4 regions of the Duganella sp. CY15W genome follow, and region 1 is predicted to be linked to each of the others. Evidence: predicted binding sites of a transcription regulator. Region 1 holds the regulator's gene; each other region holds the start of a gene.
The links. Region 1 encodes sigma-54, which starts transcription at its own class of promoters, with help from an activator protein. Its sites were predicted from a motif close to TGGCANGNAANCTGCTTT; they were not measured.
Positions count from the first base shown of each region.

Region 1 (2,200 bases):
GTGGCGGGTGACCCGTTCCAGTTTATTCTGCACGTACTCGCGAATAGCTGCGGTCACTTCGAGATGATGTCCACTGATGGTGAGATTCATACACACTCCTAAAGATAAGTCGCTTCTAACGGTTAGTGCGATACCCCTTGCTGCCGGGCGCGCAGGAACCAAGTAACTACAAAGACTTGCGGAGACTGACTGGTGGGATTTTGAGGGCTTCGCGATATTTGGCAACGGTCCGTCGCGCAATCACCATACCCTGTTCTCCCAGCATGTCCGCAATCTTACTATCGGATAAAGGATTTTTCGGGTCTTCTGCTCCTGTGAGTTGCACGATCAATGCACGTATCGCCGTCGAACTTGCTTCCCCGCCAGCTTCGGTGGCGACATGGCTACCAAAGAAATATTTCAGCTCAAACATGCCGTGCGGGGTCAGCATATATTTTTGAGTTGTTACCCGAGAAATAGTACTCTCGTGTAAACCCAGTGTATCAGCTATTTCGCGAAGCACAAGGGGGCGCATGGCAACCGCACCATGCGAGAAAAAGTTCTTTTGTCTTTCTACTATCGCCTGGGCGACACGCAGGATGGTGTCGAAGCGCTGACGCATATTCTTGATCAGCCACTTGGCCTCTTGCAGCTGCGCGCCCATCGCACTTTCGCCCTTGCCCTGCTTGAGCAGGTTGGCATACATCTGGTTCACGCGCAGGCGCGGCATGACGTCGTTATTGAGGCTGACCTGCCAGCCATTTCGCGCTTTTTTAACGATCACATCGGGCACCACGTAGTCCGATACATCCGATGCAAACGCGGCGCCCGGATGCGGGTTGCACTGGCGGATCACGGCCTGCGCTTCACGCAGGTCTTCGTCATCGCACAGCAGCGCTTTTTTCAGTTTGTTGAAGTCGCGCTGCGCAAACCACGTGAGGTGTTTTTCCACGATGGCCAGGGCCATACGCCTAGTCACCAACGGTACGCCGGGCAGGCGTTTGATTTGCAGGGCCAGGCATTCGGATGCATTGCGTGCGCCCACGCCCATCGGATCAAAGCTTTGCAGCAGGCTTAGTGCTGTCTGCAGTTCTTCGATTTCCACTGCCAGTTCTTCGGGCAGGCGCGCGTGGATGTCGTCCAGCGATTCTTCCAGATAGCCGTTCTCGTCGAGCGCATCGATGATGAGTTCCACCAGCGCGCGGTCGCGCATTTCCAGCACCGTCACGCGCATCTGTTCCATCAGATGTTCGCGCAGCGTGCAGTGGTGCGCTTCCAGCTGCGGACGCGATTCCTCGTCATCGGTATTTTTGCTGCGGCCGGAATCGCCCCAGTCCATATCGGCATCGGGCGTGGTGCTTTCGGTATCGGCGGCAGGTGCTTCGTAGCTGTCGGCTTCGGCCGCCGGTGCATCGCCTGGCGGACCTTCGGCCGGCGCTTCCGATGCCGGCGCCTGCTGGCTGATGGCGCCATCGGCCAGCAGGCGCAGCGAGTGGTCGAGCGGATCGTCGAGGCGCTCCAGCAGCGGGTTATCGGTCAGCAGCTGTTCGAGTTCCTGGTGCAGCTCCAGCGTCGACAATTGCAGCAGCCGGATCGACTGCTGCAACTGGGGCGTCAGCGCGAGATGCTGCGACGTGCGCAGTTGCAAAGACTGTTTCATGAAGGCTTACATACGGAAATGTTCACCCAGGTAGACACGCCGCACCGACTCGTTGGCGATGATGTCGTCCGGACGGCCAGATGCCAGCACCGTACCCTGGTTGATAATGTAAGCGCGGTCGCAGATGCCCAGCGTCTCGCGCACATTGTGATCGGTAATGAGGACGCCGATGCCGCGCTCCTTGAGGAAGCGCACGATGCGCTGAATCTCAATCACGGCAATCGGGTCGACCCCGGCGAATGGTTCGTCGAGCAGCACGAAGCGCGGATTGGTCGCCAGTGCGCGCGCGATCTCCACCCGGCGACGCTCGCCACCGGAGAGCGACAGCGCCTGGTTCTCGCGCAGCTTTTCGATTTGCAAATCGGCCAGCAGGGTATTGAGCCGTTCATCAATGTCAGCCTTGGATAAAGGCTTGCCGTCGACCTTTTGAATTTCGAGGACGGCGCGGATATTTTCTTCCACCGTCAGCTTGCGGAACACCGACGCTTCCTGCGGCAGGTAGGACAAGCCCAGCGAAGCGCGGCGGTGGATCGGCAGCGAGGAAATGTCGGTGCCGCTGAT
Region 1 is NZ_WWCQ01000002.1:243,449-245,648, forward strand. It holds gene hpf (ribosome hibernation-promoting factor, HPF/YfiA family) at 1-90, opposite strand, end outside; gene GTP58_RS10650 (RNA polymerase factor sigma-54) at 167-1,639, opposite strand; gene lptB (LPS export ABC transporter ATP-binding protein) at 1,646-2,200, opposite strand, start outside.

Region 2 (2,200 bases), on a different contig from region 1:
CTCACCGGACGATCAAACCTATCCAGCACTTCTCGACCCTGATCGGCTGGGTCAAGGATGAGTACATGATCGTCAAAGTGCCGTTTGAAAATGGCGCGCCGATTTCCCTCAATGAAGGCGACAAGCTGACCATCCGCGTGTTCTCGGGCGTGAACGTGTGCTCGTTCTCGTGCGTGGTGCAACGCGTGTTCCCGCGTCCACTGTTTTATGTGCACCTGAGCTTCCCGGTATCGATCCAGGGCACCAGCCTGCGGGCGGCAATGCGGGTCAAGGTGGATATTCCGGCGCAGATCACGACCCCGGCCGGTGCCACCTCGGTGTTCCTGGTCAACCTGAGCGTGTCCGGCGCGCTCATCGAATCGCCCAAGCAGCTGCCGGATGGCGACGGCCAGGTTGGCCTGTCGTTTTATCTGATCGCCCAGCCCGGCAACCGCCAGGTACGCATCAATCCCAATGCGACGGTGCGCAATATCAACGTGGTCAAGCCGGCTTCGGGCGACAAGCCGGAAGTGTTCACCTACGGCCTGCAGTTCGTTGACCTCGACCCGGTGCATTACACCATGCTGCAAAACCTGACTTACGAAGCCCTGATCGCGGACCGCCAGAAAATCGTTTAACGTAAAAAAGCCCGGCAGTTGCCGGGCTTTTGCATTCAGGCCAGCCTTTTATCAAGGCACGCTGTTTTTGGTGATGGCCGCCGCCGCCGCTGTATTGGTGACCGTGGTCGTGATGGTCCAGGTAATGGCCGAAGCGCCAGCGGCGACTTTCGGCGCGAAGGTGATGGTTTTGCCGTCCATGCCCGAGCCGACGCCAGTCGCCAGGGTCGCGGTGATCACGCCGTTGGCGGCGGTAGTGGCGCTGGCCACTTCCTTGGTGGCCGTAAAGGTGTTGTCAGCAGGGACGCCGTTTTGACCCGACGAGCAGCCGCTGGCATCGCCGCCCGCTTCCTGGGCGCACAGCGCCACGGCGGTTTTGAGCGAATCCACTGCCGACATCGCGTTGGCGGCCTTGGCCTTGGCCGTGTAATCACTGTAGGCAGGAATCGCGACTGCGGCCAGGATACCGATAATCGCCACAACGATCATCAGCTCGATCAGGGTAAAGCCGGCTTGTGCCTGCTTTTTCATCATTTTCATGGATTTCATTTTGCGACTCCTCACGGTTAAACACATTGTTGGGTGCTACACCCTGCTTAGTGCAATTGGTGTGCCACCCGGTTTTTGCTCAAAATTTCAGCAAAACATGCCGTGAAGTGCCGTTTTTTGTCAGTCCGGAGCGCCGCATTTTGTCAGCACAGGCTGGGCTGACAATTTTTGTCAGGCGATGCGGAAGGCCATTTCGGTGCCGCTGAGGTCGATGACATCGCCATCGCTGAGCCGCTCCGGCACATGCAGATCCAGTGCCGTGCCGTTGAGCAGAGGCGCCAGCGCGCCTTCGGTGTGGGTCATCGTGTAGAAAGCGGGATGGCGCTGGATCACCACCACCTGCACGCCGGCGCGGCCCAATGTGGTCTGCGGCTTGGTCAGCGCCACATGCTTGCCCGCGTTGTTGCCGTTTAAGACAGAAATCTCCGCCAGCACGGGTTGCGCTGCCGCCAGCGGCCGGATGCCATCGGCCACAAACTGCAATTCCAGCTTGGCCATCTTGATCAGATCCTGATGTTGCAGGAAATGCTTGCCGATGCGGTGGCCGTTCACGAACGTGCCGTTGGTGCTGTGCAGGTCTTCCAGGAAGGAATCGTCGAGGATGGTGGTGATGGCCGCATGCGCGGCGCTGATGGCGGGATGGGCCAGGACGATGTCATTGCGCGGGTGACGGCCCAGCGTCATCCGTTCCTTGCTCAGTTGTATTTGCTGCTCGACTTGCCCGTTGCGCGAGATGATGAGCTTCGCCAATCTGATCTCCGGAAAATAAAAGGGGAGCCCGCAGGCTCCCCTTTATTATTCCACAATCAAGCGGCTGTTAATTACAGCATGGCTTTCAGCAGACGTGCCATTTCCGATGGATTCTTGGTGGCTTTGATGCCGCACTCTTCCATGATGTCCAGCTTGGCTTGCGCGGTGTCAGCGCCGCCCGAGATCAGCGCGCCGGCGTGGCCCATGCGCTTGCCTGGAGGAGCGGTAACGCCGGCGATGAAGCCAACCACCGGTTTCTTCATGTTGTCTTTGACCCAACGTGCAGCATTGGCTTCGTCCGGACC
Region 2 is NZ_WWCQ01000003.1:276,430-278,629, reverse strand. It holds gene GTP58_RS16235 (flagellar brake protein) at 1-617, shown strand, start outside; gene GTP58_RS16230 (pilin) at 669-1,145, opposite strand; gene GTP58_RS16225 (FHA domain-containing protein) at 1,317-1,895, opposite strand; gene sucD (succinate--CoA ligase subunit alpha) at 1,967-2,200, opposite strand, start outside.
Region 2: GTP58_RS16230 (pilin) is a predicted target of sigma-54. The motif match lies at 1,195-1,212, and genes of this name have one in related genera.

Region 3 (2,200 bases), on a different contig from region 1:
AGCGTGCCAAGGTGATGCTGGAGATTAGTCTGAACAGCCTGCAAACCATCGCCAATGCCTGCGGTTACACCAACGCCAGCACCTTCAGCAAACTGTTCCGCCGGGCGATGGGCATGAGTCCGGGCGAGTATCGCAAGCATCACACCTTCCGTACCAAGCGCGCGCACTGGCGTGTGACGCGTGGATAAAAAAAGCGGATCAGGTGGCTACGCCTGATCCGCTGTCAAGGACCGCTGCAACAGGTCAGGACTGCACCTTGCGGCGCGTGCCCAGCGCGAGTCCCGCAAAGCCGAGGCCAATCAATGCCAGCGTGGCTGGCTCAGGTATCGTCGCAAAGCTTTGCGACGAATCCACTTTCAGGAACGGTACCGTGGTGGGTGTGGAGCCGTCCCACATCATGGTCGGGGTGAAGAACGACGGCACATTGGTGGTGCCGGTGAACTTGTCGATAAAGATGGAGCCGGTGACGGCGTTCAGGTAATTGGTGTCCACATAGTCGATCATGAAGCGCGAATCGAAGGAGCCGGTGCCGACGTTGCCCGAGGCGCTAAAGCTGGCGTCGTTGAACACCAGGTGGCCGGACATAATCAGCACGCCGTCGCCATCACCGCCGCCACCACCGCAACCGGCCGAGGTGACGCCTTCGCCATAGCAGCGCACGGTGTTGCCGTTATTGCCGGGAACGGCCTTGCTGCCGTCAGTGATGTTATCGAGGTAGATGGCAACGTTCTGCACACCGGCATGCGCGGCATCCACATCCATCGCAGCAGACTGCGTAGCGGGCAGGCCGAAGTGTGCGGTGGTGGCGGTCTGTGAATTGACCAGTTCCTGAAAGCGTACCACCTTGCTGATTTCAAACGTGGTGTTCAGACCGGCCGGCGTGACGATGGCGGGAATGTTGCTGTTCGACATAGTACCCACCACCATTTGCGAGCGCAGTTCGGTCAGGTAGGGCGCAGTGGCGCCAGGGCCGACGATGCGGCCGGGAACAAAGCCAGTGGACAGACCGGTGTCGGTGACATTGGTCCACAGGTCGGCGTAGGTGCTGTAGGCGCCAGTACCGGTAGGGTCCAGGCCCAGCGTGGGGCCGGCGCTGGCCGTCAGCGGCGTCGCCAGCGCGGTGGCCAGCATGGCGATGGCCAGCGCAATTGGAGAGGTTTTCATGAATGCTCCTGAAGGTGAGGCCAAGGGAATCGAGGCCGTGAGGAGCTAAGAGCAAAAGCCTTGCCAGCAAAGGCGTGCTTTTGAAATCAATGACTTAGGATTTGCTGGACGAGGCAGTGTAAAAAATTCCGTCACTGCGCAGCTTTGAGCCGGCGTGCCGGCACACCGCCCCAGACTTCGCCCGCGGCAATCTGGGTGTCCTTGGTGACCACCGCGCCGGTCGAGACGATGGCGTTGTCGCCGATCTGCACGCCCGCCATCACCACCGCCTTGGCGCCGATCGTGACGGTGTTGCCGATGTGGACCGCCTTGAGTTCCAGCCGCGCGCCTTCAATCACGTGCGCGAAGATCACGGCATCGTGGCCGATGATGGTGTTGCTGCCGATGTAGGTGAGCGGCGGGTCGAGCAGCACGCCCGCGCTGTAGGTGTTGGCGCCCAGCCTGGCGCCCAGTGCGAGATAGATCAGCCGCTGGAGTGGCACCGGAATGAAGTAGGTGCGTATCAGCGAATTGAACAGCAGCAGATAGAACAGGATGTTGACGTTGGCGACCAGCTCATCGCGTGAATTCTCCGCCACCTCGCCTTCGCGCAGCGGCAGCGCCAGCAGGAACAGGCGGTACACCAGGAACGCGGACAGGTAGATCAGCAGCACGGCCAGCAGCAGCAGCGCCACACCGCGAAAATCGCTGGGTGGCAGTTGGCGGGCGAGCAGCGCGGTACCGCCGATTCCCAGCAGCAGTATCAACATCAGCAGGCTGATGAAGACGGCGATCTGGCCCGGTTTGATGGCGCGCATTACCGTTCTCCCGGCACCACCAGCAGATCGCGCAAGGGGCGGCGCAAGGAACGCGATATGGCCGGCTCGCCCGCACCGATGCGGCCCATGAAGACCGCCGTCGCCCAATCCTGCTGGCCCACCAGCGCTTCGCCGTGGCGCGACAGCTCGGCTGCGCGCGTCAGCATGCCAGGGGTCTCGGAAAATTTGCGGCGCTCGCGCACATAGCGCGAGAAGATGAGCGGCGTCAGCTCCGGCTG
Region 3 is NZ_WWCQ01000006.1:119,471-121,670, forward strand. It holds gene GTP58_RS25285 (GlxA family transcriptional regulator) at 1-188, shown strand, start outside; gene GTP58_RS25290 (PEP-CTERM sorting domain-containing protein) at 244-1,164, opposite strand; gene GTP58_RS25295 (DapH/DapD/GlmU-related protein) at 1,296-1,961, opposite strand; gene GTP58_RS25300 (nitroreductase family protein) at 1,961-2,200, opposite strand, start outside.
Region 3: GTP58_RS25290 (PEP-CTERM sorting domain-containing protein) is a predicted target of sigma-54. The motif match lies at 1,213-1,230, and genes of this name have one in related genera.

Region 4 (2,200 bases), on a different contig from region 1:
GACGAGTCGCTGCACGCGCAGGCGGAGCGCGCGCGGGTGTTGCGCATCGGGCTGCTGGAGGCGGGCTATGACATCATCGCCTCGCTGCCGCCGGATATGTACCTGCCAGACCGCATCGCGCAGCTGCAGCCCGATATGATTATCGTGGACGCGGAATCCGATGCACGCGATGTGCTGGAGCATATCGTCATCGCCACCCGCGATGAACGCCGCCCCATTGTCATGTTCACCGAGAGCGAAGACGCGGAGAGCATGGAGGCGGCGGTGGCAGCGGGCGTCTCCGCCTACATCGTGGCCGGCTTGCAGAGCGAGCGTATCAAGCCGGTGCTGCAGGTGGCGCTGGCGCGCTTTAAACGCGAGCAGAAGCTGCTGGACGAGCTGTCCGATACCAAGAGCAAGCTGGCCGAGCGCAAGGTGATCGAAAAAGCCAAAGGCCTGCTGATGCAGCGCCAGGGCTTTACCGAAGACCAGGCCTATCAAAAGCTGCGCACCATGGCCATGAGCAAAAACCTCAAGCTGTCCGAGGTCGCCCAGCGCATCCTCGATGTGGAAGACCTGCTAGGCTGACCGGCGCACCCCAAAATGATGCACCGCGCAATTGCGGTGCATTTTTTTTGCCCACAGCCTGCCACTGCGCACCATTTCCCTCTGTGAGCCTGTTGGCACGGACATTGCATAACCGTATGCAGGCGCAATGATGCGCCGCTGCGCCTTGCCAACGGCGGTAAGGCCCACCAGACAATGACGTCTACCAATCATGAATGCGTTCGTGAGGGTAGGCGTTTTTTTTGGCCGATAGTGATAGTTATTGACGACTACAACGAGGGATAGCCATGGAATACAAAAAGCTCGATACACCACGCGCGTTACCACCCGGGACGGAAGCGGTGAATGTCACGCGCAGAAAAATTATTCATGGTGCAGGTCTGGTAGCGGGAGCGAGCATGTTGGGTTTGGCAACGGGGGGCGTATGGGCGGCAGGTTCGGACAAGCCGGAGAAAGAAGAAATCAAGATCGGCTTCATCCCGCTGACCGACTGCGCTTCCGTGGTCATGGCGTCGGTGCTGGGCTTTGACAAGAAGTATGGCGTGAAATTCGTATTGAGCAAAGAAGCGTCATGGGCCGGTGTGCGCGACAAGCTGGCCAATGGCGATCTGGATGCAGCCCATGTGCTATATGGCCTGCTTTATGGCGTCCAAATGGGCATCGGCGGCCAGAAGAAGGACATGGCAGTGCTCATGGGCCTCAATAACAACGGCCAGGCTATCACACTGTCGAAGAAGGTCGCGGACAAAGGCGGGGTTGACGGCCCGTCGCTGGCAAAGCTGATGCAGACCGATAAGCGTGAATACACTTTCGCGCAGACTTTCCCGACTGGCACGCACGCCATGTGGCTGTACTACTGGCTGGCGGCGAACGGCGTCAATCCACTCAAGGATGCCAAGGTCATCACCGTACCGCCACCGCAGATGGTGGCCAATATGCGCGTCGGGAATATGGATGGCTTCTGCGTGGGGGAGCCGTGGGGCCATCGCGCCATCATGGATGGTGTGGGGATTACTGCCGCCACCACGCAGGATATCTGGAAGGACCATCCGGAGAAGGTGCTGGGCTCCACGCTGGAATTCGCCAAAAAATATCCCAACACCTGCCGCGCCATGATGGCGGCGATACTTGAAGCAGGCAAGTGGATCGATGCCTCGCTGGCCAACAAGAACAAGATGGCTGAGGTCATCGCCGACAAGTCCTACGTCAACACCAGCAAGGATGCAATCGACCAGCGCATCATGGGCCGCTACCAGAATGGCCTGGGCAAGACCTGGGACGATCCTAACCATATGAAGTTCTACAACGACGGCGCGGTCAACTTCCCGTATCTGTCGGATGGCATGTGGTTCATGACCCAGCATCGCCGCTGGGGGCTGCTGAAAGACGATCCGGATTATCTGGCAGTGGCCACTGCGGTCAATCAGATCGATCTGTACAAGGATGCCGCCGCCATGACCAAAACCCCTGTACCTAAGAGCCCTCTGCGTAGCTCGAAACTGATGGATGGTTCCGTATGGGACGGCAAGAATCCCAAAGCATTTGCCGCCTCGTTCAAGATCAAAGCCTGATAACAGGAGAGTGCCATGAACGCCATGCTGAAACCTGACAGCGTTGAAACGCTGGTCACCGACGCAGTGCCTGCGGCATCCCC
Region 4 is NZ_WWCQ01000003.1:218,253-220,452, forward strand. It holds gene GTP58_RS15975 (ANTAR domain-containing response regulator) at 1-567, shown strand, start outside; gene GTP58_RS15980 (CmpA/NrtA family ABC transporter substrate-binding protein) at 945-2,117, shown strand; gene ntrB (nitrate ABC transporter permease) at 2,133-2,200, shown strand, end outside.
Region 4: GTP58_RS15980 (CmpA/NrtA family ABC transporter substrate-binding protein) is a predicted target of sigma-54. The motif match lies at 661-678, and genes of this name have one in related genera.